DNA from 3 places in the Marinobacter sp. G5_S1_61_S3 genome. Region 1 is predicted to be linked to each of the others. Evidence: predicted binding sites of a transcription regulator. Region 1 holds the regulator's gene; each other region holds the start of a gene.

Region 1 (7,649 bases):
GGGGCGCTGGGGCGAGAGGACCTGTCCGATACCGCCGGCCGCTCGGGCACGCTGCGCCTTGCCGGTCCAGGGCTACGGGGCGAAGGCGGCGGAGCGGTGGGAGGCGGCGCCGACGGTTTCGCACCAGGGCGACTGCCAGCGACATCCAGTACACGCTCAATGAGTATTTTTTGAAGCTGACTGGAATCCCGGGCAATTTCCTCAAAATTCTTGGGCAGGAAATCAACGGCACCTGCCTCAAGGGCATCCAGGGTCACCCGGGCACCCTCGTAGGTGAGAGAGGAGAACATCAATACCGGCGCCGGCTGTCGCTTCATGATCTCACGGACGGCGCTGATACCGTCCATGACGGGCATCTCGTAGTCCATGGTGATGACGTCAGGCCTCAGCTTTTCAGCCAGCTCGACACCTTCGCGCCCATTGGTGGCCACACCAACCACCTTGATCTGACCGGAAGCGGTCAGGATTTCCGTCAGTCGCTTGCGGAAAAAACCTGAATCATCAACGACCAGGACAGAAACCGTCATCCATTTCTCCTAAACCTGGGCCCGCCGCAACGTTATTTGCCGTAGTTTTGCAGCAGGCTCGGAACATCAATAATGAGTGCAATACGACCGTCGCCAGTGATGGTCGCACCCGCCATACCCGGCGTTCCCTGAAGGGCCCGGCCCAGGGGCTTGATCACCACCTCTTCCTGCCCGATCAGCTGATCCACCACAAAACCGACGCGCCGCGTTCCCATCGCCACGATAACCACGTGGGCGTTTTCTGGTTCCGGCTGCCCAGCGGCGCCTTTGACCAGCCATCGCTTGATGTGGAACAACGGGAAGACTTTGTCTCGAACCACGATGCATTCACGGCCATCCACAATGTTCTTCTTGCTGAGGTCCAGATGGAAAATCTCGACCACGTTCACCAGTGGCAGCGCGAAGGATTGGTCGCCAAGCATGATCATCAGGGTAGGCATGATGGCCAGGGTCAGCGGCACCTTGATGACGATGCGAGACCCTTTGCCCAGCTCCGACTCGACGCTCAGCTGCCCGTTGAGCTGACTGATCTTGGTTTTCACCACGTCCATGCCAACGCCACGACCGGACACATCCGATATTTGATCCTTGGTGGAGAACCCGGCGGAGAAAATCAGGTTGTAGCACTCGGTGTTGGTCAGTCGGTCAGCGGCATCCTGTTCGTAGATGCCCTTTTCGACCGCTTTTCGGCGCAGTACATCCGGATCCATACCAGCACCGTCGTCTTCGATGGACAACAGGATGTGGTCGCCTTCCTGCTCAGCCGACAGCGTCACACGACCCTGACGAGGCTTGCCCGCCTTTTCACGAATATCGGGTGCCTCTATACCGTGATCAACCGAGTTGCGAACAAGATGGACCAGAGGATCGGACAGCGCCTCGACCAGGTTTTTGTCCAGGTCGGTCTCTTCGCCGTGCATCTCAAGGTTGATTTCTTTCTTCAGGCTGCGTGCCAGGTCGCGAACCACCCGCGGGAAGCGGCCAAATACTTTCTTGATGGGCTGCATCCGCGTTGCCATCACCGCTGACTGAAGATCGGTGGTCACCACGTCCAGGTTGGAGACGGCTTTGTGCATATGCTCGTCTTCACTCTGGGCGCCCAGACGCTGCAACCGGTTACGCACCAACACCAGTTCACCCACCATGTTCATGATGTCGTCCAGGCGCTTGGTATCCACCCGCACCGAAGTTTCAGCCACTGGTGCATTCGCATCCCGTGCCGGCATCGCGGGCGTTACGCCTGCCTTGCCATTATCCGCAGGCGCTTTTTCGGGCTTACCAGTCGGTTGCGCGGGCTTGTCAGCCTTGGCACTGGGAGACGTGGCCGACGGCTGCTTTGCAGCAGGCCCAGGGGCCGGCTTGGCAGTTTCTGCCGTAGGGCTACCACCCTTGCCGTGCAGGTCATCCAGCAACTTTTCGAACTCGTCGTCCGAAATCAGGTCGTCGCCACCCTTGCTGTCACTGGCCTCATCACTGGTAACCTTGTCGCCCGAGGCATCCTGGCTGTCAGGGGCTGTCTTGCCGGTTTCAGGCGGGCCTGAGAACTGTCCCTTGCCATGCAATTGGTCCAGCAGGGCCTCGAATTCATCATCGGAGATGTCGTCTCCGCTCCCTCCGTCACCGCCTGAAAATTCATTGCCGTCGTCACTGGAAACCGGAGCGCTGGTCTTTTCCTCTTCCAGGGCATCCAGCAACCGCTCGAATTCGTCGTCGGTAATATCACCGCCATCGTCTCCAGAACTGGCTTCATTGCTCTCGTTCTGTTCTTCGCGAGCGACCGCTGCGTTTGCTGGCGACGACTCCCCTGCCGGCTGCGCCAATGCGTCCAGAGCGGCAATCAGTTCCTCGGGAGCTGGCGTCGGTTCCTCGTGGTGGCGAACCTGTTCAAACATGGCATTGACGTGATCCAGGGCTTCCAGCACCACGTCCATCAGTTCCGAGTCTACCTTGCGCTTATGGTTGCGCAGTATATCGAAGACGTTCTCCGCGGAATGACAGCAGTTCACCAGGGCATCGAGTTGCAGAAACCCAGCGCCGCCTTTTACGGTGTGAAAGCCTCGGAAGATGGCGTTGAGCAGATCGCTGTCGTCCGGGTTTTGTTCCAGGTCGACCAGTTGCTCCGACAGCTTTTCGAGTATCTCGCCTGCCTCAACAAGGAAGTCCTGCAGGATCTCTTCATCGGCATCAAGCGCCATGCGTTACCCTCTCTTACTCAGAAACCGAGACTGGACAGAAGATCATCAACATCGTCCTGTCCCGATACTACGTCTTCGCGTTCTTCGGCCTTGATCTGTGGACCAACACCCTGTTCCGCCGATATCTTTTCCCGCTCTTCCAGTTCATGCACGGTGCCGGTCATCTGGTCCACATGACTCGCCATCACTACCAGGCTCAACAGATGCTCTTCCACCTCTTTAACCAGAGTGGTGACCTTTTGGATCACCTGCCCAGTGAGGTCCTGGAAATCCTGGGCCAGAAGAATTTCCGACAAGTTGTCGTACATCGCCCCGGCATCGGTATTCAGGGTCACGAAAAACGTGTCGATACGGGCATAGAGCTCACGAAATTCAGCCGGCGCCATCTCGCGGCGACGCAGTTTCTGCCACTGGTCTCTCAGCTCGGCGGCCTCGTCGCGGAGGGCGCTGGCCTTGGGCATAGCCTCCTCAACCAGATCCATGGTCCGATTGGCCGCTTTACCGGTCATCTGAACCACGTACTCAAGGCGATCCGACGCATCGGTCATCTTCGACAGAGCTTCTGACTGTTCGGCGTTACGGGGATCGATCTGGAAATTGCGGATCGCCTCGTGGAGGCTGCGGGTCAAGCGGCCGACTTCCCGATACAGGCTCTGGTCCCTCACCTCGCTCAATTCATTGATCAGCGTCATCGCGCGGCCATAGTCCCCGGCGTTGACCTGTTCAACCAACTCGGCCGCCTGGCTGCGGAGTTTCTCCGTGACCTCCGGGTCGAGCCCCTGTGGGTCTTTTTTTCTATTGCTCATGGGAGCCGTCCGACCTCTGAATTACTGGATGCGTTCGAAGATCTTCTCAATCTTCTCCTTGAGTACGGCTGCCGTGAAGGGCTTGACCACGTAGCCGTTCACACCGGCCTGCGCAGCAGCGACAATCTGGTCGCGCTTCGCCTCGGCGGTCACCATGAGCACAGGCAGGGTTTTCAGGCTGTCATCGGCACGGACTTCCTTGAGCAGATCGAGTCCGGACATCCCTGGCATATTCCAGTCGGTTACCAGAAAATCGTATTTGCCGCTCCTGAGCATAGGCAGTGCTGTATTGCCGTCGTCTGCTTCGTCAGTGTTTGTAAAACCGAGATCGCGAAGCAGGTTCTTAATGATCCGTCGCATTGTGGAGAAGTCATCCACAATCAGGATTTTCATGTTCTTGTCCAATGGGACCTCCAGTTAAAAACGCCCGGAATTCGTTTTTGGCTTCCGGCTCACAGTCTAGCAGGCCGGTAGTTTAACCGCTTATTGTGTGGCCTTTGAGCCGGTTGTAAAGCACCGGTTACCAAAAGGCTACAGTAAAGAATGCCTGGTAACGCTGTTCAATGGGACTGGCGGCCTGTTCAGCTCTGCCAACCAGTAAGACGCCCCCGCAGACGGAGCGCGGCCTGGCTGTGAATCTGGCTGACCCGGCTTTCACTGACACCCAACACAGCACCAATTTCCTTCAGGTTCAATTCTTCCTGATAGTAAAGGCTGAGCACCAGCTTTTCTCGCTCGGGCAGGTCACCAATCGCAGCTGCCAGGCTCTTCCGGAAGTTGTCGGACGCCAAGCCATCCAACGGGTTATCACTGTCCTCTGTTTCTTCTATCGGCAGCTCGCCGGATTCATTGAGCTCATCCAGGCTAAAAAGTCGGCCACTGTTAGCATCGCTCAGGGAGGAATAGTATTCGTCGAGGTCCAGCCCCAGCTCCTCGGCTACTTCCGAGTCTTGAGCTTCCCGACCCAGGCGGTCCTCGACAGCCTTGATGGCTTTGGCAATGCGGCGGGAGTTCCTGTGGACGGATCGGGGTACCCAGTCACCTTTGCGAATTTCATCTACCATGGCTCCGCGAATCCGGATCCCGGCGTATGTCTCAAAGGTAGCCCCCTTGTCGGAACTGTATCGCTGTGCAGCTTCCAACAAGCCAATCATGCCTGCCTGCATAAGGTCATCCAGTTGGACAGATGCCGGCAGCCGCGCCATGAGGTGAAGCGCTATTTTTTTGACCAGCGGGGCCTGCTCCTCAACGAGCTGGGAAGGTCCTCGTGTACCCGTCCGGTTGTAGGTTCCAAGTTCTTTCGCCAATGTCATGTATCCGGCTATTCAGTGACAGGATCAAAATCAGACTTCGACGAGCCGCTCCACAAAGAATTCCAGATGTCCCCGGGGCGATGATGGCAGCGGCCAGCTATCCACTTTCTCCGCGAGGCTCTTGATCGCCAACGATGCTTTTGCCCGCGGATAGGCGTCCAGCACGGCACGCTGGCGCTGTACCGCTTTTTTTACGGCCTCGTCATACGGCACCATACCCACATATTGTAGTGCCACATCAAGAAAGCGCTCGGTAACCCGGGTCAGTTTTTCAAACAGATGGCGACCTTCCTGCTCATTCCTGACCTGATTGGCCAGTATACGGAAGCGGTTGGTGCCGTAATCCCGGTTCATAAGCTTTATAAGGGCGTAGGCATCGGTGATAGAGGTAGGTTCATCACAGACAACCAGTAATAGTTCCTGTGAGGCTCGGAGGAAACTGACCACCGATTCGGAAATACCCGCAGCGGTATCAACGATCAGCACATCGATCTGGTCACCCAGTTCGCTGAACGCGTTGATCAGGCCAGCGTGCTCCAGATTGGAAAGCTGGGTCATGCGTTGGGTACCTGAGGACGCGGGCACGATTTTGATGCCACCGGGGCCGTTGACCAACACATCCCGAAGGTCACATTCCCCGGCGATGACGTCCTGGATATTACGATTGGCGGTAATGCCAAGCAGAACGTCAATGTTGGCAAGGCCCAGGTCGGCATCGAGCAGCACCACCCGCCGTCCCATTTGTGCTAGGGCGATGCCAAGGTTCACTGATACGTTGCTCTTGCCAACGCCCCCTTTCCCGCCGGAAACGGCAATCACCTGTACCGGATGTGGTTTGCTCATACTGACTCTGATCTCTTGCCGCGTTTAACCGCAGGCTGTGTTGTTTTTAAACAGCGACTGCCTGTTGCTGCTGGAGTTTCTTCAGCCTCTCCACGGCCAACCGCACCAGCGGAATGGACTCAGCGTGGTGCAGGTCTTCCGGGATTTTCTGCCCGTCGGTGTAATACGCCACCGGCAATCCCGTTTCCATGACGAATCCCAGCGATTCACCCAGGGTCAGTGCTTCATCGATTTTGGTCATCACACAACCCGTAAGATTTGCCATCTTATAGCAATGCCAAACGGATTTCATGATGCGCGGCTGACTGGTTGCCGAAACCACCAGATGGGTTCGAATCCGATGGTGACTGCGAGCCAGCTCCATAAGCTGCTCCTCGTAGCCCTTGTCGGTGCTGGTCAGGCCAGCGGTATCAATCAACACCAGGTGCCGGTCCGACAGTTCGTCCAGTATGTCGTCCAGGGAATGGGTTTCGTCCACAACCCGAACTGGAACGTTCAGTATGCGCCCGAATACAAATAGTTGCTCATGGGCCGCGACCCGATAGCGATCGGTGGTGACCAGCGCCAGAGAGTCGGCACCGTGGCGCAGCACATAGTGCGCGGCCAGCTTGCCGATGGTCGTCGTCTTGCCGGACCCGGTTGGGCCCACCAGGGCGTAGACACCGCCCTCATCCGCCCATTCAGTACGCGCGGTCTTCACACCGGCGGCCAGCATTTTCAGAGACTGCTTCCAGCCATCCTCAAGCCGGCCTGCGCGGTGGCGCCGGGACAGAGAGTTGGCGAGCTCCAGCCCGAGACCAAACTCCTGCAACCTCTCAGACAGCCTCTGCTGTACTGCGTTCACCGCTGTTTGTTCGGGTTCACCGCCATTCCGGGCACTGACCAGGTCACGAAGGGAACTGATCTCCGCACGCATTTGCGCCAGTTCTCCGGAATAGGCAGCGCTGGCAGCGGTAGGCTCTTCAACCACCATGTCATCGTCGGCCAGCGATTCTTTCGACAAGCCAGCGTGACCGAAGTCCCCACCCGCAACCGCAACCGCATTACCATAGGTCGCGCGCTTTTCCCGCACTTCCCGAATACGATCGCGAGAGCGGCCGAGTTCGTCCTCCAGGCGGCGATGCTGTTCCGCCTGCATTTCGGCTAGCCGTGAGCCATTGGTGGCTTCCCGCGCAGCGTCACCGAGGCGTTGGCGCGCCATATTTTCGTCATAATCGAGCGCTGTCACAATTTCGACGCCACCATCCACACGACGATTGGAAAGGATTACGGCATCGGGACCCATCTGATCCCGCACCTGACGCAGTGCCTCTGCCATGCTTTGGGCAAAAAACCGCTTAACTTTCATAATGATGCTTCCTCCCCGGTCAGCGCTTTCCAGCGCCTTCCGCCTTTCCAGCCGCGGCCTTTACTGACCGACGGATGCGACAATAGTGATCTGTTTGTTATCCGGAATTTCCTGGTACGACAGTACATGCAGACGCTCTACTCCGTAGCTGGCAAACTTCGCCAGTACCGGGCGCAAGGGCCCTGAAACCAATAGAATCGCCGGCTTGCCCAACATCTCCTGGCGCTGAACGCTGTCCTGGAGCGACCTCTGAAGCTTCTCAACCATATTTGGCTCCAGCACCAGCCCGATGTCTTCCTGACCGCCGGATTGTTGACTCTGCTGCATGGACTTCAGCAATAACTGTTCCAAGTCTGGATCCAGAGTGATCACCGGGATCTCTGTGTCGTTGCCACAGATACTCTGGACAATCATCCGGCGCAGTGACTGGCGGGCAACCGTGGTCAGCAGCTTCGGGTCCTGGCTCTTCGGATGAACGTTCACGATCGCTTCGGCAATAGAGCGCATGTCACGGATCGGCACTTCCTCTTTCAGCAGGTTCTGCAGCACCTTCAGCAGCAGGCTGATGGAAATGGTGGTGGGTACCAGTTCTTCCGCCAGCTTTGGAGATACTTTCT
Region 2 (7,649 bases), on a different contig from region 1:
CTCTATGTCACCGCCAGCCGCTACGAGCCGGGGCAAGGCATTATTGCCGTCTATGACGCGGAGCAGAATTATCAGCGGGTCGATACCTTTGAGCTTCAGGGCATTGGCCCCCATGAGCTGACACTGCATCCAGATGGGGAAACCCTGGTGATTGGCCTGGGCGGCATACTGACCCACCCGGACTACGATCGCCTCAAGCTGAACCTCGACACCATGGAACCCGCGCTGATCCTGATGAACCGCCGCAGCGGTCGGATTATTGGGCGGTTCAACCCTGCCCATCACCAGCAAAGCGCCCGTCATGTCAGTACCGGTTCGAACGGCCGGGTGTACGTTGCCTACCAGTACCAGGGGCCCCTTCACGAGTCCCCCGCCCTCATCGCGCGGCTGGAAGGCGGTGAGCTTCAGGAAATCCGATTCGAAGAGGATACCCAGGCAGCACTGGCCAACTACATCGCCAGCGTTGTTGCCCATCCCGAGAACGACCTTGTCGCTGCCGCGTCGCCAGTGGGCGGCACCGCCGTGGTGTTCAATGGCATCACTGGCGAACTGCTGGCCAGGGCGTCCATACCCGACTGCGCTGGCGTCCAGGCTTTGGCAGGAGGCGATTTCCTGATCTCCTCCGGACGCGGAAAACTGGTGCGCCTGGGGCAGGACAATCAGTCACGGCAAATCGCCGATCTGCCGGTCCAGTGGGACCACCACCTGGTCTGAATCACCCGCAACGCGGCCCTCCTGCCTTAAGGCAACTCGCCTTAGCTGGTATCCTTATGAGCCATTTGTTCAGGAGGACGGCAACTTGCCCGCCAGAAACAAGGACACCCTCGACCAGGTTTACAGCCTGATTGCCAACGAAGAAGACGCCCGGGTCTGCACGGACATCCCCGATGAAGCCTGCCGGGAGGTGCCACGCAACTTCTTCCTGATCCTCGGCAGCAATGTGCTGACCAAACTTGGTGACTTGCTGATCAGCCCCAAGACCGTGCTGGCCTGGCTTTTGAGCGCTATCGGAGCGCCTGCCCTGGTGGCCTGGCTGGTTCCGATCCGGGAGTCCGGCTCAATGATTCCGCAAATGGTGATCGGTGCCTGGGTCCGGCGCAAGCCTGTACGCAAATGGTTCTGGACCCTGGGAAGCTTTGGCCAGGCGGCCAGTGTTCTGGGCATGGCGGCGAGCGTCTGGTTCCTGGAGGGCTACGCCGCGGGCGCCGGCGTGGTGGGCGCATTGGTGCTGTTTTCCCTGGCCCGGGGGTTCTGCTCGGTGTCCATGAAGGACGTGCAGGGGAAATGCATCCCGAAGAAACGCCGAGGGCGGCTGTCTGGCCTGGCCTCCACCATCGGTGGGACCGCAACAGTCATCCTCACCGCCTTGCTGTTCTGGAACCGGGGTGACCCTGGCGTACTTTTCTACACCCTCCTGCTCCTGTTGGCTGCCTGCCTCTGGGTTATTGCCGGCTTTCTATTCGCCTCTGTTGATGAATACGAGGGCGAAACCGGCGGTGGCGGCAATGCGCTTGGGGACGCGTTCAAAAGCCTGTCCCTTCTCAGGGATGACGTGCCCTTCCGGCACTTCGTGATTACCCGCGCCCTGCTGTTGTGCTCAGCGCTGGCGTCGCCTTACTTTGTCGTGCTCGCCCAGAAAAACTCTGATACCGGGTGGCTTCTGGGCGTCTTTCTGCTGGCGAGCAGCCTCGCCAGTTCCATCAGCGCCAGCGTGTGGGGTTGGATGGCGGACGAGTCCAGCCGGCGGGTAATGATTCGCGGTGCCATTGTCGCCAGTGGCGCTTGCCTGACGGTGGGCCTGACCGCTTTGTTTGCCGGCGAAGCAACCTCCAGCATCTGGTTCTATCCCGCCGGGTTCTTCGTGCTGAGCATTGCGCATGCGGGGGTTCGACTGGGACGTAAAACGTATCTGGTCGATATGGCAGGCGGCAACAAACGCACCGACTATACCTCCGTGAGCAATACCGTTATTGGGGTGCTGTTACTGGCAACGGGCGGGCTGACAGCGCTGGTATCGATGATATCCGACGTGGCGGTGATACTGACGCTGGGCGCCATGGGGCTGGCCGGCGCCATCAGCGCCACCCGGTTAAGGGAAGTGACCGAGGATCAGTGAGGTTCCGGTGGCTTCCCGTCGTTCAACGCCAGGGCGCCTTTCACAATGCGGTAGATGATCCAGATGGAGATGCCCAGTAACACAAACCAGCCAATGATCAGTGGCGTCGTCACGATGCCAATCACCGTCCATAACAGCCCGATCCAGAAGGTTCGTATCTGCCAACGGAAATGAGGCTCTATCCAGGTGCTCTTTACGTCATCGAGCTTGACGTAATTGATGATCACACCCACCAGGCCGGTAATGCCACCGACAAAGAACGACAGCGCCTGCAGGATATAAACCAGCACCGCCAGGTTGCGGCCTGGCTCTTCACGTCGTGCTATGGGGTCTGCATTGGCGGGGATGTATTCGTGCTCGGACAAGTCACTCTCCTCTGGCTCCACACCCGCAGTGTATCACAGCAACAGGAGCCGGAAACCGCTGGAACTTAGCGGTTGTCCGGTTTGTAACCCAGGCGGAAGCCACCCCAGTGCTTGCCATTCACGTAGATCGGCACTGACAGGTCATGCATAACCTCGCCAGTATCCCGGCGGTAGGTCTGTAGCAGCATATTCTGGGTATGGCTGCCACACCGAGCACCGGTGCGGTCGTTAAACAGCCGTTTGCTGCGACTCTTTACCAGATCCACTTTCGGGTCGCCCGTTGGCGCATGGGCGAAATCACGGTTGTGGGTCGGCACATAGCCATCCGGCGCGGCGGCAATCGCGAAGACCATCGACGGGTGGGCCCCTTTCACCGCTTCCTGAACGGTGGGCAGTTGCTGATCGGTGAACCGATCAAAGCTGCTGGAATACTTCTGTGGATCGGTCTTGGGAATGGGGGTTCTTTGCTTATCAAACAGGGCGCTTTCTGCCAGTTGCCCATCGCGAACCGCTTTTTCAAAGAGCTTTCCAATCCGGTCCGCACCCTGCCGGGCCTGGTCGTAGAAGAAGCGGTGATAGCTTTCATCGCTGTTCAACGCAAATGCCGCGTTGGCCTCTTCCGCCAGTTCCATCAGTGTCGCTGCCTGCTGGGCAAGCGACGCAACGCTGGTATCGCTCTCGGTAATCTGATCCCGAACCGTTTCAATGGCCGACGATACCTGCTGCAGGCTCTGCTCGTTGTTCTGGTCAATCTCGGCAATGCGCGCCACCTGCTGCTGCACACGGTCAGACTGATCACGAATCTGATCAAGGCGCTCGCCAACGCTTTCAACTGACTCCAAGCCGGATTCAACGCTCTTGGCCAGGTCCTCGATCCGCGAAACAATCAGGGAGGTATCGGAACGTATTTCCTGCAGCGTTTCGGCCACCTCACCGGTTGCCTGCGCGGTTCGCCCGGCCAATTGCCTGACCTCGTCGGCAACCACCGCAAAGCCCCGCCCCTGGTCGCCGGCACGAGCGGCTTCAATTGCCGCGTTCAAGGCCAGCAGGTTGGTTTGTTCCGCGATGCCCTGAATGGTGGTGGTGACACCCTGGATCTTGTTGGATTTCTCGTTCAGTTCCTGAATTAATCTGAGGTTCTCGCTGGACTGCTCGTGCACGGCTCGCACGCTATTGATGGCAGAGGTCAGCGCATCACGGCCCTCAACGCTCACCTGACGGTTCTGCAGAGCCATGGTCGCAGCATCGGTGGCCTGCTGGGCGGATTCACGCACACTCTCGGTAATCTGACCCGCGTACTCCGCCATCTGTGCAGTTTCACTGACCTGTCGATCCAGGCGGTTTTTTAGTTGGTCGGCCGCGTGGGACACCTGGGCCGCAGAAATGGCACTTTTATCGGCACTGCCGGACAGGGTTTCCACCAGTGCCCGCCCTGCTTTGGCGTCCGCAAGGAGGCTTGCACACTGTTTGCCCAGCGGACTATCCGCTGGCAGCTTACCGGCGTTGAGCTGCTTGATGGAACGTTCAACCGGTTCCAGAACGCGTAACACCAGATACGCGGTGGCGACGACCAGGCCAATAACCACGCCCGCCACCAGCGACGCGCTATCCAACCCTATCAACGGCGCCACCAGGAAAGCCCCAAAGGCGACGACAACGGCGACTGACACCCCCACAACCAGAACAGGCCGACTGAGCAAACCCATATCCACCTCTTTATTTTCATTATTAGTGAATGCATCTTTTTTGACGATTACTCGTGAGAGTAAAGAATTGACCTTTACTTATAACTGCTACTTTAGTTGACCAATACTGGTTTTACGGCAGATCGATGAAAAACTGAAACAAAAAAGCCGTAACGCCGGAGACGTCCTGTTGGAAGAATCCGGCGTTACGGCTGGCTCTTGTCGGTGTGCGCCCGTGGCGCCTCTATCAGGCGATCAGGCGCCGATCACACCGCCATCGTCTTTGGTTACGATAACAGTGGCGTCGCGGGGACGGGACTCGGCCGCGTTCGGCCAGTTACCATCCGGGTGCTGGATGTTCACGAACATGGTCTTAACGTCCGGTGTGCTGACAACGCCAGTTACTTCACAACCTTGGGGCCCGACGAAGAAGCGCTTGATTTCGCGTGTCTCCGGATTGGCGGCCAGCATCATGTTGTTGAAGTACGGGTCAGCATCAGAGCCATCGGTCTGGATCCACAGCCGGCCATTGTAGTCAAACCAGAGGCCATCCGGGCTGTTGAAAATATTATCATCGTTCAGGGAGACGACGGCCTCACCATCGACAACAGTTTCCGTACCCTGCTCGCCGGCGAAGACAAAGATGTCCCAGTCAAAGCTGGTAGCCGTGTGATCGCTACCTTCTTCAGTCCAGCGAATGATGTGGCCGGTGGCATTGGGAGAGTTCGGGTTGGCGGCGTTGACGTCGTCGAACCCTGGCTGGCCCCGGTTCGAGTTGTTTGTCAGGGTGAAATAGACCTCGCCAGAGTTGGGATCAACAGCGCCCCATTCCGGGCGGTCCATCGTTGTAGCACCAGCGATATCGGCCGCGAGTCGCGTATTTAGCAAAACGTCAGCCTGATTCTCAAAACCATCAAACTGGATATCGCCGACCATGCTGCCTTCGACCGCAGCAACCTTGCTGGCGAAATCCGCGTCGTCCAGATCCAGCGCCAGCCAGTCACCAGAGCCATCCGCGTTAAAGCGGGCTACGTACAAGGTTCCCTCATCCAGCAGGTAGCCACCGGCCGTCGAGGCGTAGTATGGCTGAGACGACACAAACTTGTAGATATACTCGAAACGGGAGTCGTCACCGGAGTAGCACACCACCGGCTCACCTTCCTTCGCCGGCGCAAAGATGACGCCTTCGTGACCAAAGCGTCCCAACGCAGTACGTTTCTGGGGCTTGCTTTCCGGCGTAAACGGATCAATTTCAACCATGAAGCCGTAGGTGTTGGCTTCGTTGCGGTAGTCGTCAGTCGCAGCCGTTCCGGTCGTACTCACATTAAACCGTACATATTGGTCAGCCGCACTGTCTGCCAATTCCCAGTCGTACCGGCTGGAGCTGCCAACACCATGTCTGATCTGCTCGCGAGGTTGAGTTGCGTCGCTATTGGCAAAGTAGCCGTGCCAGTTCTCTTCCGCGGTCAGGTAGGTGCCCCAGGGCGTTAGGCCCATCGCGCAATTGTTCAGGGTACCGCGAGTTTCCGTCGCATTGGGGCTGTATGTTGTGACCAGCTTGCTATACCCACGTAACGGGCCACGGATGTCCATCTCGGTGCTGCCGGTAATACGACGATTGAATGGACTGCCGAAGACAACGTCCCAGGTACCGTTGGCGTCACGCTTGATGTGGACTAAAGACACACCATGGGCGGCAATTTCCTTGCGAACCTCATCGGCGGGGCGCACGCCACCATTATCACCGGCGTTGGTCGGCCCATTGGCATGGAGTGCAGACTGATTGATGTACTCATGGTTCATCACCAACAGGCCTTCCGTTGAGCTGTTGCCACCGGCCTTCTGGTCTATCGGGAAGAAATGGAGACCGTCGTGGTGCATTCCAACCTGCTGTTCCTGATCGGCACCGGTATTGGTGCCATCGGCTTTATACTCAGGATAAGAACCAGTGATCGGGGTTCCCCAGGGCAGAAAAGTGACCGAGGAATAACCCTCTGGAACAACTACTTCGTTAGCGCTCGATACGGCAACCGCATTGAAACCAAGATCCGTGTTGGCGGAACTTCCTCCTGTGGAGGAGCCGTTGTTATCGTCATCATCGCTGCCACAGCCGGCCAGGCCCAAGCCCATTACGCTGGCCAACGCGGCGCCAACAGAACCTTTCATAACAGTACGGCGCTGCATACGGGCCGCGAGGACCTGATGAAAGGGCGTGTTGCTTGAATGGTTGACTACGGGCTCGTAATTGGGATCCAGGTAGTTGGAATCCAGATCATGCTTTGCCATGGTCCTGCTCTCTCTCGGGTGGGTTATTGGTTTTCGAGAGAACAGTGTCGGTGGGTTAAGTGACAGATTTCAGACAGTAAAAAGACAGTTTCTTTAACAATTTCTTACAACCAAAAAAGCCTGCCCATAAAGGGCAGGCCACAGACGCAATCTTATTGCATGGAGTCGCCGGCTTCCTCAGCGGCTTCGCCCATTTCCTCACCGGTCTCTTCCATTGCTTCGCCAGTTTCTTCGGCGGCATCTCCAGCAGCGTCCTTGGTTTCGTCCCAGGCGCTGTCATTCTGGCCGGTGGCATCTTCGTAGGTCTCTTCGACCGCATCGCCAGCGTCATCCGCCATTTCCTCAACGTTGTCGCCGGCTTCCTCGAGATCGACGCCTTCGTTGTCATCCTGGCTGCAGGCCGCAAGGCCCAGCGTCATCAGCAGTGCCAGTGCGCTCAGTGTCAGCTTGTTCATAACTGTGTCCTTTCTTTGGCGTGTGAAAACAACAGCGACAAGTCTACGGCCGTGACGGAGCGGGCACAATTACTTGGGAATTACGTTTTTGTTAGCAGCGACAATAAGTTAGCGAAAGCAATAACCTGTAGCCATTAATTGGCTCCGGCTACGACCTTACCGTCCAGTGTCAGCACGTGATCAAGGCGAACCATGTGCCCCCGCCCAAGAAAAACAAACTCCTGGCCAGCGCGACTGAAGAGATCGCGGATGACATCGTGGGTCGTACAGATCTGACCGGCATCGTCGCGATAGACAATCTCGGCCAGTTTTGAAGAGGTCAGATACTCCCGGAGCAAACTGTGAATTTCACAGCGTACCGGGCGATAGGCATTGGAGGCGTGTCCCGACGTCATGGCAGCTTCTTCCCTGTGGATGCAGCAGGATAGGAAAGCGCCCCGGTACGCTGAAACCTGCGTTCCGGGGCCAGCCTACAGTCTGGTTTAGATTGTGTCAGTCCGCCAGTTTCAGAACCACTCCGACTTCATGTTCATGCAGGTGTCGTCCTGGTTGCGGAGCAGCACCAGATCCTGTGCCACAGTAGGCAACTCCCAATGGAAGAAGTACTGGGCGGCCTGCAGCTTGCCCTGGTAGAAGTTCCTTTCTTCGTCGCTGTTGGCAGAACCGAGGGCCTTGGCGGCGGCGTTGGCCTGACGCAGCCACATCCAGGATACGATGATATGTCCGAACAAGTGCAGGTAGC
Region 3 (7,649 bases), on a different contig from region 1:
CCAGGCCCTGTTCGAACGTGGAGTGCTCTATGCCCCAGACTTTGTAATCAACGCTGGCGGCATTATCGACGTGTGTTACGAGCGCAAGGGCCCCGACCCCCAGGCCGTTCGCAAACACGTCGATTCCATAGCCAATACCCTGGAGGAGATCTTCCAGCGCTCGGATCGCGATGGCCTGCCCACCGGGCAGATCGCCGATCAACTCGCAGAGGAGCGATTCCGGCATAAATCCCGTTGATGGCGGCTAAAACGCCGCCACTCACTCCCCCGAAAACAAAAACAGTAAGCAGGAGAATACAATGAGTAATGCTTCTTCATCCGCCGAAGGCGGTGCCATGGGCCAGGCGACAGCCAAGCGTGGGCTGTGGTCCTCGCGCCTGGCATTCATACTTGCCGCAACAGGCTCAGCGGTGGGCCTGGGTAATATCTGGAAATTCCCCTACATCACCGGTGAAAACGGCGGTGGTGCCTTTGTTCTGGTTTACCTGCTGTGCATTGCGGCGGTGGGTCTACCAATCATGATGGCTGAAGTGCTAGTCGGTCGCCGTGGTGGTCTCAGCCCCGTCAACAGCATGCGGGCCATAACCAGCCAGGAAGGCCTGAAACCCGCCTGGCGCTGGGTGGCTGCCGTCGGGGTTCTGGCGGGGTTCCTGATTCTATCGTTCTATTCTGTGATCGGCGGATGGGCGATTTCCTATGTGGGCACCGCCGCCACGGGCCAGTTGGCTGGCCAGTCGGCAGAGTCCATAGGTGCCATCTTCTCCGGCCTGTTGGGCGACCCGATGAAGCTGCTTCTGTGGCACACCCTGTTCATGGCGTTGGTCATGGTTGTGGTTGCACGAGGCGTACGTTCCGGGCTTGAACGCGCTGTCAGTATTCTGATGCCAGCCCTGTTCGTGCTCCTGCTGATTGTCGTGGGCTATGCGATGACCACTGGCCACTTTGGTCAGGCCGTCGCCTTCCTGTTCCAGCCTGACTTCTCGAAGCTCACCACTTCGGGCGTTTTGGTTGCCCTGGGCCACGCGTTTTTCACGCTCAGCCTCGGCATGGGTGTCATGATGGCCTACGGCTCCTATCTGCCAAAAAACATCTCCATCGCCAAAACCTCCGTGACTGTCTCAATCATGGATACCGCCGTGGCCTTGCTGGCCGGGCTGGCTATCTTCCCGATCGTATTCGCCAATGGCCTTGAGCCAGGTGCCGGCCCCGGCCTGATTTTCCAAACCCTGCCACTGGCGTTCGGACAAATGCCCATGGGCAGCCTCTTCGGTACGCTGTTCTTCGTGTTGCTGATCTTTGCCGCCTGGACATCCGGCATTTCCCTGCTGGAGCCGATTGTTGAATGGCTTGAGGAACAGAAAGGTATGAACCGCACGGTGAGTACCGTCGGGGCAGGCATCGTGTGCTGGTTATTGGGTGTGGCCTCCGTGCTTTCGCTAAACCTGTGGTCGGACGTGACACCGCTGGGCATGTTTGCGATGTTCGAAGGCAAAACCATCTTCGACCTTCTGGACTTCCTGACCGCTAATATCCTGTTGCCCCTGGGCGGACTGCTGGTCGCCGTGTTTGTCGGCTGGACAATGTCTCGACAGGCGCTGGAAAGCGAACTGGGCATGTCAGCGGGCACATTCTCGCTCTGGTATCGCGTACTGCGTTACTTCACACCCGTTGCTGTAGCCATCGTCTTCGTCTACAACCTGGTATAAACATTCAAGCGGGATGCCGGCCCCTATTCTGGGGCCGGCTCATCAGCCAAACGGCCATCAAGACACCGTGTAACACCAGGAACGGTATGGCAATCAGCAACAATCCATTCCAGTCAAACGCCGCCAATACCGCACCAGCACTCAGTGCAGCTGTCGCCTGCGAGCCGAATACCATCAGGTCGTTGAGCCCCTGAACACGGAACCGCTCCTCATCGCGATATCCCTGCGGTAATAGCGTGGTGCCGCCGACAAACAGGAAGTTCCAGCCTACTCCCAACAGGATGAGTGCAAACAGGTAGTGGTGAAAGCTGATACCGCTGAACGCCAGGGCCACACACCCCAGATAGGCCAGCAATCCCAGCCCCATCATCCTCGGAATACCCACCACACGAATGAACCAGCCACTGATCAGCGACGGCAGATACATGGCCATGATGTGAATCTGAATGACCCACTTGGCATCTTCAAGCGGGTGGTCGGCCACTTCCGTCATACTCAGTGGTGTTGCCGTCATGATAAAGCTCATGAGGGCATAACCGATGGCCGCGGAACTGATCGCCGCCCAAATGACCGGTTGCCTCAGGATGCTGGCCATTGGACGACCGCCCTCCCCCAAGGCTTCCCGTACTCGCTCCCCGCTGGCGCGGTACCCGAAAACCAGTACGACCATGGCAACCACCTGCACGGCACTCAATGCAAGCCAGCCGCCCATGAAAGGGTGCTCGGCTTGGCCTCCACCGCCCAAAAGCGCAATTTCCGGCCCCAGCCACGCCGCTACGAGGCCGCCTAGAAGCACCCTGGCTGCTGCGGAGCCAGCCATCTCGGGCGCTACCGACTCCATGGCCGCAAAGCGGTATTGGTGAACCACCGCCAGCCCGGTTCCGCCCACAACCGCCGCAACGCACAAGAACGGGAAACTCGCACTCCAGGCTGCCAGCGCACCGAACAACCCGGACACCACACCCGCCAGCGTGCCAAGCAACATAACCGGCTTGCGCCCCAGGCGTTCCATCAGCCACGTAGCAGGCTTTATAGCCAGGACCGTTCCAACTACCACAAGGCCCACGGGCAAGGTTGCCCACTCAGGTGATGGCGCCAGAAGACGTCCGTGAATGCTTCCGATAAAGACGATGAAAGGCGCTGTACACATGGCAAGCGCCTGGGCGGCGACCAGTATCCATACATTGATCGGCATTGGGTGGGCCTATTTCTTGCGGTAGATGATCCCTGGGTGGCACTGCACCATTTCGTAGAGATGAGGCAACCCGTTCAGCGATTCCGATGCTCCCAGTATCAGGTAACCACCGGGATTGAGAGTGGCATGGATACGGGTCAGGATGTCCTTTTTAAGCTCTGCCGAAAAGTAGATCAGTACGTTCCGGCACATAACAATGTCAAACTTCCCGAGCATGTAGCGTTCAAGCAGGTTCAGCTCCCTGAATTCCACCATGCTCTTGATTTGCGGTCGGATCTGCCAACTGCCATTCATGGCGGGAGTGAAAAACTGCTTTTGCCGCTCGGGTGACAGACCCCGACCAATGGCGATCATTTCGTACTCGCCACGGCGCGCAACCTCTAGAACGCTTTTGGAGATGTCGGTGGCGGTGATCTTCACATCCCGCAGCCTGCCCGGCCGCTGGCGACGAAATTCTTCAATAATCATCGCTACCGAATAGGGCTCCTGGCCTGTCGAACAGGCTGCAGACCAGATACGAAGTGACTGCGCTGATTTTCTGTCGCCAAATTCCGGCAGCAGCTTTTCCTGCAGGATGCGGAACGGGTGATTGTCCCGAAACCAGAGGGTTTCATTCGTCGTCATCGCGTCGATCACGACTTCCTTCAAACTGCTGCGACCGGTTCTCTTCACGCGATCCAGCAGATCACCCAGGGTTCTCAGCTCGTTCTCTTCCATGATCCGCCGCAAACGGCTTTTTACCAAATACTGCTTGTTCTCCCCGAGCAAAATGCCACACGCATCCTGCAGGAATGATTTAAAGGCCTCGTATTCCTGTGGCGTTATTTCAGCTTTCATTGGATCTCATTATCGAGTGAGTCGGAAGTAACGGAGGAGCGTCACTGCTCGCGGTCGACAATTTCCATGACTCTTTCAGCCAGCTCATCGGGGCTGAATTTAGCCATGAAATCGTCAGCGCCCACCTTCTGCACCATCGCCTTGTTAAACACGCCACTCAGGGACGTGTGCAGCATGATAAATACATCCTTGATTGCAGGCTCATTTTTACACTTGGTGACCAGAGTGTACCCGTCCATTTCCGGCATTTCGACATCGGATATGATCAAACACAGGTGATCGGCGGCGCGAGAGCCATCTGCCGTAATCTCTTTCAGATAATCCAGGGCCTGCCTGCCATCATTCTTGGTCACCACTCCCATACCAATGGCAGTGAGACATCGCTCAATCTGGCGTCGCGCCACAGCGGAATCGTCTACAACCAGCACCGGCAGATGGCCAGGCACCCGCTCTGAACTGCGATTGCGAACCTCTTCGGTGACATCTTCCTCAAACGGCGACACTTCAGACAGGATCTTTTCAACATCGATGACCTCTATCAGCTTGTCTTCAAAGTGCGTTACCGCTGTGAGGTAAACGTCTTTGCCCGCACCCTTGGGTGGCGGCAGGATGTCTTCCCAGTTCATATTCACGATGCGGTCGACACCAGCCACCAGGAAACCCTGGGTTTTTCGGTTGTACTCAGTAATGATCACGAAGCTGGTGGCCATCTCTTCCTTGGGAATACCGGGAAGCCGGATTGACATACCTAGGTCAATGATTGGGATAGTCTCGCCACGAATATGGGCCACGCCCCGAACCATAGGGCGACTGTTCGGCAACGATGACAGCCTGGGGCACTGCAACACTTCCTTGACCTTGAAGACGTTGATGCCGTACATCTGCCGGCCACGAAGGCGAAATAACAGAAGCTCCAGACGATTCTGGCCCACCAGCTGGGTGCGCTGATTTACACTGTCCAATACCCCTGCCATCGTTTATATCTCCCACTCGAAACGTCTTGCTGCCGGCACGCATCTTGCTGCGTTATTCTAAAAAGTCGCGTGGAACCGGCTATGTGCCGGTTTATTGACTCACTCGATAGGCTTAACGGCCGAATCCGGAAATCATTAGGATATTCCTGAACTCGGGGCTTTACCCGGTTAATGACAGCATAGGACAAACTGCCGCGTATGCGCATTACCAATTTCGCCATCATATTGTTATTCACCGTAACAGCCGGCCCGGCAATGGCCTCCACGACCACGTCCGAACAAATTCAAAGCAGCGCGGAACAATTTCTGGAGGCATTTTCAGAGGCTCAGGCAAACGAAGGCTTTACGGTTTCCCACGATACCGGCCAACTCGACGCACGCCTCTCGCTCGCAACCTGTGATACCCCACTCAGCGTATCGTTTAGCGGCGACCCCTGGAGGACCACCCAACCCTCGCTACTGGTTTCCTGCGAGGGCGAGCGCCCCTGGCGCATGTTCCTTCCGGTATCCGTCACGATAACCGGTGAAGCCATGGTCGCCGCCCGCCCCTTGGGGCGCGGCGAACGACTGACGAAAGCGGCAATACAGTCGGATAACGTGGTGGTGAATTCGATTCGACGGGGCGCAATAACCAATGTCGACCAGTTAGTGGGCATGGAAATGCGCCGCGGCGTGAACGCCGGTACCGTATTTACACCGGATTTGGTGCTGGCCCCGGCAGCGATCGAACGCGGAGACCATGTTATCATCAGCGCCCGCAGCGGCAATTTTTCGGTAAACTCAAGGGGTAAGGCCCTGGCTAGTGCCGGGATTGGAGAACAGGTTCTGGTTGAGAACCTCTCGTCCTCCCGCACCGTGCGTGCCCGTGTGACTGCTCCCGGGCATGTCGAGATTCCCATGTAACCTCGTTCCCGGCATTGATTCACCGGAAACGGCAATCTGTTGCCGGTTTTTTGGAAAGATGACAAGAGTGTCATTTAACTCTTGCAAAAATCGCTAAAGAAACGTCAGGCCATGCCGATAGACAGGTATGAAATTTTGGAGCCGCCCAACGCGGCCGACCAGTTAAGCAGGTAACGTTATGTCAGTTGACTTTAATGGAATAGGCCCAGGCCAGGTCAACACCCAGAAAACCACGGCCGATAAATCTTCCGCTACCCAGAGCACTCAGCCCTCTACAGCTGAGCAGGCAAAGACCCAGGCGCAAGGCGCCCGTGGTGAAAATGTCAATTTGAGCAGCCAGGCGAAGAACCTGAAACAGCTCGAACAAAAGCTCGGCAGTTATCCGGAAATGGACGATGACCGTATCGAGCAGATCCGCTCTGCCCTTGAAAGCGGCTCCTACAAGGTTGATGCAGAGAAACTGGCCCAGAAAATGCTTGAGATGGATGAAAGCATTTTCGGGTGAGTAGATCATGGCCGCAATTGATGAACTGAAAGACCTTTTATCTCAGGATATCCGTCAACTCGAATCCCTGGCGGACGTCCTGCAGCAGGAAAAAGCCTGCCTTTCCACATCTGATATCCGTAAACTCGAATCACTGACTGGCGAGAAAAACACTCTGTTGGGTCAGATTCGTGAACGGGCCAAACTCAAAATCCGCCTTCTGGTGTCGATGGGGTTTCGACCTGAAAACGGAGCACCCTCACGGTTTATTCTCAGCGCCGGCCTGTCAGATGTTTACGACTTGTGGCGGGAGGCCGACGAACGCCTTAAGACCTGTCACCAGTTGAATAGCAATAATGGGCGGGTTGTCAGTCACCTTCAGAAGCGCCTTTCACGTCTTACTGATATATTCCGCGGCGTTTCCGGGCACCAGACCCTCTACGGTGCTCAGGGCGAGCAAAAGGCCGTATCACACCGTACCGTTCTGGCGAGCGCCTGACGGCCTCTGGGCTCCGAAAACGTCGGAGCCTAACGCATCCCATTAGCGAGTATAGATCGTCATCTGTGAATCGGGATGGAAGCGGATATTGTCGAGGGCAATGTTCCCCATGGACGGTCCCTGACTGCCGCTGACCCGTATATTGTCCATGCGGATCTGTTCGATCCTTTCCGGGAACGCCAGGGTGAGTCCGCCATCGTCACGAACCGTGTAACGGGGAACATCATCCCGATAATGCACACCGGATATCGTAAGATCAGAATCCAGGAAGTTCAGCACCGGCACGAAAATGTTCGCTGTTAGTTTCAGGCCTTCGATGACATCCGGATCAACCTCTCCTGTCCCGTCGTTACTTCCGGTCATGGCAGATACCGTGGCGATACGATCCAACAAGGATTGATCACCCTGCCCCGACACGCCGGCCATCTCGTCGTCATTAAGCGGCGCCAAACCGGCACGCTCGTACAATTGCGCGGCGTCCGTAACGTCTCGTGAATCATTCGTGGTGCTGCCAGCGGCAAAACTGACCAATGGCTGAAAAGGCAATACCGCCATAGTGACCAGTGCAGCCGCGTTGCGGTAACGGGATTGGTGCTTGAGAACCCGATGCAACTCGCGCTCGGTAATCCAGCCGGACTGTATAAACACCTCGCCGAGCCGCTGACCGGTCTCATGCTGTAGGCGCAGGCCCTCTTCCAACTGAATTTCGGAAAGGTATCCCCGGTTTATCAGCAACCGACCGAGACGGGATTTTTCTTCGAAGCCCTGACGGATTTTCAAGGTATGCCTCCAATAGCTTCACAGTGATTGCCGTACAACCTGGCCCGGTCAGAGTGCATCAATGCCGCTGATGCGATAAAAGGTTAGCTGATAGTCATGAACTCCGCAGGGAATATGCCCGACTTGACAAGTATTATCTGCTAACATCCTGCAACAGACTGGATTCATGGGAACAGTATCGCAGCAAACATTCCCGAAGCTACCTACTATTCCCTGAACTAACTACGTGAGCCATTATAGAATGACAAATTTCGTAAAACCGTTTCGTTAT

The links. Region 1 encodes FliA, which starts transcription of late flagellar genes. Its sites were predicted from a motif close to CTAAAGTTTNNNNNNNNNNNGCCGNTAA; they were not measured.
Positions count from the first base shown of each region.
Region 2: a site for FliA is predicted at 4,299-4,326, ahead of ACTRWH_RS09095 (methyl-accepting chemotaxis protein). Genes of this name have one in related genera too.
Region 3: a site for FliA is predicted at 5,709-5,736, ahead of flgM (flagellar biosynthesis anti-sigma factor FlgM). Genes of this name have one in related genera too.

Region 1 is NZ_JBQKUK010000005.1:48,624-56,272, reverse strand. It holds gene ACTRWH_RS05930 (chemotaxis-specific protein-glutamate methyltransferase CheB) at 1-527, opposite strand, end outside; gene ACTRWH_RS05925 (chemotaxis protein CheA) at 560-2,722, opposite strand; gene ACTRWH_RS05920 (protein phosphatase CheZ) at 2,740-3,528, opposite strand; gene cheY (chemotaxis response regulator CheY) at 3,550-3,933, opposite strand; gene ACTRWH_RS05910 (RNA polymerase sigma factor FliA) at 4,110-4,841, opposite strand; gene ACTRWH_RS05905 (MinD/ParA family protein) at 4,872-5,684, opposite strand; gene flhF (flagellar biosynthesis protein FlhF) at 5,731-7,032, opposite strand; gene flhA (flagellar biosynthesis protein FlhA) at 7,093-7,649, opposite strand, start outside.
Region 2 is NZ_JBQKUK010000007.1:206,692-214,340, reverse strand. It holds gene ACTRWH_RS09110 (DUF1513 domain-containing protein) at 1-714, shown strand, start outside; gene ACTRWH_RS09105 (MFS transporter) at 800-2,116, shown strand; gene ACTRWH_RS09100 (DUF4870 family protein) at 2,110-2,481, opposite strand; gene ACTRWH_RS09095 (methyl-accepting chemotaxis protein) at 2,547-4,187, opposite strand; gene ACTRWH_RS09090 (alkaline phosphatase PhoX) at 4,422-6,452, opposite strand; gene ACTRWH_RS09085 (hypothetical protein) at 6,605-6,907, opposite strand; gene ACTRWH_RS09080 (hypothetical protein) at 7,042-7,302, opposite strand; gene ACTRWH_RS09075 (acyl-CoA dehydrogenase) at 7,414-7,649, opposite strand, start outside.
Region 3 is NZ_JBQKUK010000008.1:91,985-99,633, forward strand. It holds gene ACTRWH_RS09550 (Glu/Leu/Phe/Val dehydrogenase dimerization domain-containing protein) at 1-238, shown strand, start outside; gene ACTRWH_RS09555 (sodium-dependent transporter) at 300-1,706, shown strand; gene ACTRWH_RS09560 (MFS transporter) at 1,711-2,901, opposite strand; gene ACTRWH_RS09565 (CheR family methyltransferase) at 2,911-3,738, opposite strand; gene ACTRWH_RS09570 (chemotaxis protein CheV) at 3,780-4,712, opposite strand; gene flgA (flagellar basal body P-ring formation chaperone FlgA) at 4,911-5,615, shown strand; gene flgM (flagellar biosynthesis anti-sigma factor FlgM) at 5,794-6,120, shown strand; gene ACTRWH_RS09585 (flagella synthesis protein FlgN) at 6,128-6,598, shown strand; gene ACTRWH_RS09590 (hypothetical protein) at 6,641-7,378, opposite strand; gene ACTRWH_RS09595 (peptidylprolyl isomerase) at 7,620-7,649, shown strand, end outside.